Regions from separate parts of the Streptomyces sp. NPDC058650 genome, predicted to be linked through region 1. Evidence: riboswitches for the same ligand, from Rfam matches in the RefSeq annotation. Region 1 holds a riboswitch; the other holds the start of a gene.
What was found. Region 1 has a riboswitch for S-adenosylmethionine ahead of thrC (threonine synthase). Riboswitches for the same ligand answer to the same signal wherever they lie in the genome.

Region 1 (3,372 bases):
CTGGAGTTCCAGGGCAAGTCGGGCCCGGCAAAACGCGCAGAACGTACACAACGCTCACGCACTTTGGCTGCTTCCTGACGCGCAAGGACGCATTCTCATATGCGTCCGGCATGAGCAGCGGAGGGGGCTTCCCCAACTCTACCCCGCTTAACCATGCAGAATTGCCCCCTCCGCTTTATGTCGCGGAAGGGGCAATTCAAGAAAGACGGGACACGTGAGGCGGTTCGGCGTCAGCCGGCACCGCGCCCCGTGGTCAGCCTCCGGCGACGGCCGGGATGATCGAGACGCCCGCGCCGGCCGGGGTGGCCGTCTCCAGGCCCTGCTCGAAGCGCACGTCGTCGTCGTTCACGTACACGTTGACGAAGCGGCGCAGCTTGCCCTGGTCGTCCAGGACGCGGGCGGCGATGCCCGTGTGGTTCTTCTCCAGGTCCGCGATGACCTCGGCGAGGGTCGCGCCCTCGGCCGGGACCTCGGACTGCCCGCCCGTGTAGGTGCGGAGGATGGTGGGGATGCGGACGTTCACGGCCATGTCTTCGTACCTCTCAGAGGGCCAGGCCCGCGGCGCGGAACGCGTCCAGGCTCGGGCGGATGGTGGCGGTCGCCTGCGAGCCCTCGGCCACGGCGTCCAGGGTCTTGAGGCCGTCGCCGGTGTTCAGCACGACGGTGGTGAGCTCCGGGTCGATCAGACCCGCCTCGACGAGCTTCCTCGTGACGCCGACGGTCACGCCGCCCGCGGTCTCGGCGAAGATGCCCTCGGTCTGGGCGAGCAGCTTGATCGCGTCCACGACCTGCTCGTCGTTCACGTCCTCCACGGCACCGCCGGTGCGGCGGGCGATGTCGAGGACGTACGGGCCGTCGGCCGGGTTGCCGATCGCCAGCGACTTGGCGATCGTGTTCGGCTTCTGCGGGCGGACGACGTCGTGGCCGGCCTTGAAGGCGACGGAGACCGGAGAGCAGCCCTCGGCCTGGGCGCCGAAGATCTTGTACGGCTTGTCCTCGACGAGGCCCAGCTTGATGAGCTCCTGCAGACCCTTGTCGATCTTGGTGAGCTGCGAGCCGGACGCGATCGGGATGACGAGCTGGTCGGGGATGACCCAGCCGAGCTGCTCGCAGATCTCGTACGCGAGCGTCTTGGAGCCCTCGCCGTAGTACGGGCGGAGGTTGACGTTGACGAAGCCCCAGCCCTCGCCGAGCGGGTCGCCGATGAGCTCCGAGCAGAAGCGGTTGACGTCGTCGTAGTTGCCCTCGATGGCGACGAGGTCACCGCCGTAGACGGCGGCCATGACGACCTTGCCCTGCTCCAGGTCGTGCGGGATGAAGACACAGGAGCGGAAGCCGGCGCGGGCGGCGGCGGCGCCGACGGCGCCGGCCAGGTTGCCGGTGGAGGAGCAGGAGAGCGTGGTGAAGCCGAAGGCGCGGGCGGCCTCAAGGGCCTGCGCGACGACCCGGTCCTTGAAGGAGTGGGTCGGGTTGCCGGAGTCGTCCTTGACGAAGAGCTTGCCGGGGGCGACACCGATCTCGCGGGCGAGGTTGTCGGCCTGGACGAGCTTGGTCCAGCCCGGGTTCAGGTTCGGCTTCTCGGCGACGTCGGCCGGGACGGGCAGCAGAGGGGCGTAGCGCCAGATGTTGGCGGGGCCGGCCTCGATCTGCTTGCGCAGGGCCTCGGGGTCACCGGTGGGGAGGTCGTACGCGACTTCGAGCGGTCCGAAACAGAGTTCGCAGGCGAAGATCGGTCCGAGTGCGAAGACTTCACCGCATTCGCGACAGGAAAGCCCGGAAGCGGGACCGAGGTCGACGGTGGTGGCAGAGGCGACAGTCTGTACAGCCATGGAGGCGAGGCCCTTTCTCCTCATCTTTCCCATGACGAACTTTTCGTCATGAGACGGATTTGGCACCTTCCCTAGCCGGGGACCTCGCTGGAGGACGAGACGAACCGACTGGAGGGTTGCCGGGGCTTCAACGGGCCGTTTCCCTCTGCCCCTCTGGATGAGCGGTATTCGATTGTGAAGTGCGGTGAAGTCCTTGCGGGCTTCGTTCCTGCGCTCCGACGCGGGCGGCACCCCGACGTGCATCGGGCATCCGCGTTGTTCAAGACTGTAACCGAAGGCCCCGGGGCTTGGACGGGCCGTCCGTACCGCGAGATGGAGATCACGTGCTGGAAGAGGTGGAGCGCTGGCTGGACCGGCGGTCCTGGTCCGTGGCTGACCGGCCGATGGAGCGGATCCTCGCCGCCAAGCGAAACACGAAGGTCAGCGTCGTGCTGCCGGCGCTGAACGAGGAGGCGACGGTCGGCGACATCGTCGCCGTGATCCGCCGCGAACTGATGTCCGAGGCGGTGCCGCTCGTCGACGAACTGGTCGTGATCGACTCGGGCTCCACCGACCGTACGGCGGAGGTGGCCGCGGCGGCCGGGGCGCGCGTGGTCGCGCGGGACGCGATCCTCCCCCGGATACCGGCCGTCCCCGGCAAGGGCGAGGTCCTGTGGCGGTCGCTCATGGTGACGAGCGGGGACGTCGTGTGCTTCGTGGACGCGGATCTGCGGGACTTCTCCGCGGACTTCGTGACGGGGATCGTGGGCCCGCTGCTCACCGACCCCGGCATCGACTTCGTGAAGGCGACCTACGACCGCCCGTTCGGGGCCGGCGACACCCCTGGCCAGGGCGGGCGCGTGACCGAGCTGGTGGCACGCCCCCTGCTCAATCTGCACTGGCCGCAGCTGGCCGGGTTCGTCCAGCCGCTGGGCGGCGAGTACGCGGTGCGGCGCTCGCTCCTGGAGCGGCTGCCCTTCCCCGTCGGTTACGGAGTGGAGTTGGGGCTGCTCGTCGACGCGCTGCACACGGTGGGCCTGGACGCGCTCGCGCAGGTCGACGTGGGCGTGCGCAAGCACCGCCATCAGGACGAGCGGGCGCTCGGCCGGATGGCGGCGGCGATCTACCGGACGGCGCAGCTGCGGCTCTCGCGCGGGCACCTCGTACGGCCGCGGCTGACGCAGTTCGAGCGGGGCGAGGACGGGTTCGTCGCCCGGACCTACGCGGTGGACACGGAGGAGCGGCCGCCGATGCTCGACATCAGGGAGTACACGCGCCGCCGCGTGGCGTAACGCCACCAGATGATCCGCTTTGCCTACATTGCCCTTTTATGCGCTTCAGACAACACCACCTGGGCAGTGTGACGGCGGTCGTCGGTCTCGCCGTGGCCTCGCTTGCGCTCTCGACGGCCGGTCCGGCCTCGGCGGACGTCATCGAGCCCTTCGGCAAGCGGTACGACGAGTCGATCTACGGCGACTTCACGACCCTCGGCAACACGGTCATGGGCTGCCCCGCCTCCCCCGCGGACACGGCCGCGCGCTGCGCTGCCGCCGCGAAGGGCGAG
Region 2 (3,372 bases), on a different contig from region 1:
CGGCACCTACGACCTGATCGCCATGGTCCGGGTGTCGCGCCACGACGACCTGGCGGACGTGATCCCCGGAAGCATCAGCAAGATCCCCGGCGTCGAGGCCACGGACACGCACGTGGCGTTCCGTACGTACTCCCAGCACGACCTGGAGGCGGCCTTCGCCATCGGCCTGGAGTCCTGAGGCCGCGCACGCGTCATGAGTGAAGGGGGTCTCCCGGTCGGGAGGCCCCCTTCACCCGTACGAGTGAGTGCTCAGCCGCGGTCCGGGACGCAGCGGCCGTCCTCGGTACGGTACTTCCACTGGGCGCCGTCGCGGACGAGCTCCTTCACGGCGCCGACGAACCGCTCCACGTGCTCGTCCGGCGTACCGGCGCCGAAGCTCACCCGGATGGCGTTGAGCGACCTCTCACCCGGGGCCGCCTCGGGGGCGCCGCACTCGCCCGGGTCCTGCGGGTCGCTGCCGAGCAGCGTGCGGACCAGTGGGTGGGCGCAGAAGAGACCGTCGCGGACGCCGATGCCGTACTCGGCGGAGAGCGCGGCGGCGAAGTGGGAGCTGTTCCAGCCCTCCACGACGAAGGAGATGACGCCCACGCGGGGCGCGTCGTCGCCGAAGAGCGAGAGCACCCTGACCTCGGGCACCTCGGCGAGTCCGTCCCGGACCTTGGCGATCAGGTGCCGCTCACGCTCGACGAGGGTGTCGAATCCGGCCTCGGTGAGCGCCTTGCAGGCGGAGGCGATGGAGTAGACGCCGATGACGTTCGGGGAGCCGGCCTCGTGGCGGGCGGCGGTGGTGTGCCACTCCACGTCCACGCCGCCGTCGGCCCGGCGCGCCACCTTGCGGGAGGCACCGCCGCCGGCGAGGTACGGCTCGGCGTCCTGGAGCCAGTCGGAGCGGCCCGCGAGGACGCCCGAGCCGAAGGGCGCGTACAGCTTGTGTCCGGAGAAGGCGACCCAGTCCACGTCCAACTCCTGTACGGAGACGGGGTGGTGGGGCGCGAGCTGGGCGGCGTCGAGCACGATCCGGGCGCCGTGGGCGTGCGCGGCGGCGGCGAGCTCCTTCACCGGCCACAGCTCACCGGTGACGTTCGAGGCGCCGGTGACGCAGACCAGGGCCGGGCCGTAGCCCCCCTCGGATGTCACGGTGCGGTCGGCGAGCGCCCGCTCCAGGGTCTCGACGGCCTGCGCCGGGGTGCGCGGCGCGTTGAGGTAGGTGACGCGGGCGTCCTGCCACGGAAGGAGCGAGGCGTGGTGCTCGGTCTCGAAGACGAAGACCTCGCAACCGGCCGGGACGGCCCGGGCGAGCAGGTTGAGCGAGTCGGTGGTGGAGCGGGTGAAGACGACCTGGTCGCCGGGGCGGCAGTCGAGGAACTCGGCGACGGTGACGCGGCTGTTCTCGAAGAGGTCGGTGGAGAGCTGGGAGAGGTAGCCGGCGCCGCGGTGGACGCTGCCGTAGTAGGGGGCGTACGCGGCGACGTCGTCCCACACCCGCTGGAGCGCCGGGGCGCTGGCGGCGTAGTCGAGCGCCGCGTAGGTCACTTCGCCGCCGGTGACGAGCGGGACGGTGACGTCCCGGCCGAGGACGGGCAGCGGGGCGGCGCAGCAGGGGTCGGCGGACTCGGAGTCGGAGGTCTCAACGGCGGAGCTCTCGACGGCGGCGGTCTCGACGGCGGCGGTCTCGACGGCGGCGGTCTCGACGGCGGCGTTCGGGTATGCGGACATGGCGATATCTCCCGGCGGGCGGTGCGGAATGGCTTCGGTGATCCCGTACGCGGCCGGACACGGCGGGGTACGGGTGATGCCTCGGAGGACATGGGGGTACGCGAAAGTGACCCTGATCCGAGGGTGAAGAAGGGGCGGATTCGCCCTATCGCATTCGCTTGCTCACGGAAAAAGCTCCTCGAGAGACCAGGACCCCTGGTGTGTCGAGGGGCCCGCGCTTGCCGTGGACCTTGCTGTCCACGGCCTGGTCTTCACCCGGGGCACCCCGCCACGGACGGAGGGTTGCCGGACAGCAAGCCGGGGCTTCGTAGCTGTCACTCATGACCTGGCATGCATCCTGCCACATGATCGCGCATGCGCAAGACCCCGGTCCGCATGCTGGACCGGGGCCTCGGGGAACGGCTACGCGTTGCTGGCGGCGATCCAGCGCTCCAGGGCCTGGCGGGCCGCCCCGGAGTCGATCGCCTCCGCGGCCTTCGCGATGCCGGCCCGCAGCTGCTCCACGAGGGTGGCCTCGCCCGGTTCGAGCGCGGTGAGCGCCGCCGCGGTGTTGAGGAGCACCGCGTCCCGTACGGGCCCGGTCTCCCCCGCGAGCAGCCGCCGGGCCACGTCCGCGTTGAACGACGCGTCCGCGCCGCGCAGCGCCTCCAGGGGTACGAGGTCGATGCCCACGTCCCGCGGGTCGAAGCGCTCCTCGGTGACCGTGCCGCCGCGGACGACCCACACCCGGGAGGTGGAGGTGGTCGTCAGTTCGTCCAGGCCGTCGTCGCCGCGGAAGACCAGGGCGGAGTTGCCGCGCTCGGCGAAGACCCCGGCCACGATCGGCGCCATGCGCGCGTCGGCGACCCCGACGGCCTGGGCCCGGACCTTGGCCGGGTTGGTCAGCGGGCCGAGGACGTTGAAGGTCGTGCGGATCCCCAGCTGGCCGCGCGCGGCGGCGACGTGCCGCAGTGCCGGGTGGAACTTCACCGCGAAGCAGATGGTGATGCCGGCTTCCTCGGCGACCTCGGCGACCCGCTGCGGGGTCAGGTGCAGATTGATGCCGAGCTTCTCCAGCACGTCGGAGGAGCCGGAGGCGGAGGACGCGGCGCGGTTGCCGTGCTTGACGACCTTCGCGCCCGTGCCGGCGGCCACGATCGAGGCCATCGTGGAGATGTTGACGGTCTTGGCGCCGTCGCCGCCGGTGCCGACGATGTCGACGGCGGGGCCCGGCACCTCGATCACGTTGGCGTGCTCGTACATGCTCCGCACGAGACCGGTGATCTCCGCCACCGTCTCGCCCTTGGCCCGCAGCGCCACCATGAATCCGGCGATCTGGGCGTCGGTGGCCTCGCCGCGCATGATCAGGTCCATCGCCCAGGCCGTGTCGTCGGCGGCGAGGTCGCGGCCGTCGAGCAGGCCGTTCAGGAGGACGGGCCAGGAGCGGCCCGCCGACGTAGGTCCTCCAGCGGGGGTCGCAGCGCTCATGGCAGCTCCTGGATCGTCACGTAGGGAAAGACAAGAGCCACCCTATCGAGCCCGGGAGACGGCGAAGAGCCCCGTCCATCGAATGGACGGGGCTCTCACCGTGGCGACCTACGTCATCGGAAGGTCAGGGGATCAGTGGTGGCCGTGGCCGCTCTGGATCTCCTTGTACTCCTCCGAGGTGGGCTTGGC

Region 2: another riboswitch for S-adenosylmethionine. It lies ahead of ACFWWU_RS14015 (aminotransferase class V-fold PLP-dependent enzyme); the one in region 1 lies ahead of thrC (threonine synthase).

What each region holds. Positions count from the first base shown of each region.
Region 1 covers NZ_JBHXRL010000004.1:137,841-141,212, reverse strand. Annotated here, with positions in the region: gene ACFWWU_RS08855 (MoaD/ThiS family protein) at 254-529, opposite strand; gene thrC (threonine synthase) at 543-1,829, opposite strand; SAM riboswitch class I at 1,847-1,993, opposite strand; gene ACFWWU_RS08845 (glucosyl-3-phosphoglycerate synthase) at 2,153-3,100, shown strand; gene ACFWWU_RS08840 (hypothetical protein) at 3,139-3,372, shown strand, end outside.
Region 2 covers NZ_JBHXRL010000006.1:391,916-395,287, forward strand. Annotated here, with positions in the region: gene ACFWWU_RS14010 (Lrp/AsnC family transcriptional regulator) at 1-178, shown strand, start outside; gene ACFWWU_RS14015 (aminotransferase class V-fold PLP-dependent enzyme) at 250-1,716, opposite strand; SAM riboswitch class IV at 1,926-2,042, opposite strand; gene trpD (anthranilate phosphoribosyltransferase) at 2,119-3,183, opposite strand; gene ACFWWU_RS14025 (cytochrome bc complex cytochrome b subunit) at 3,316-3,372, opposite strand, start outside.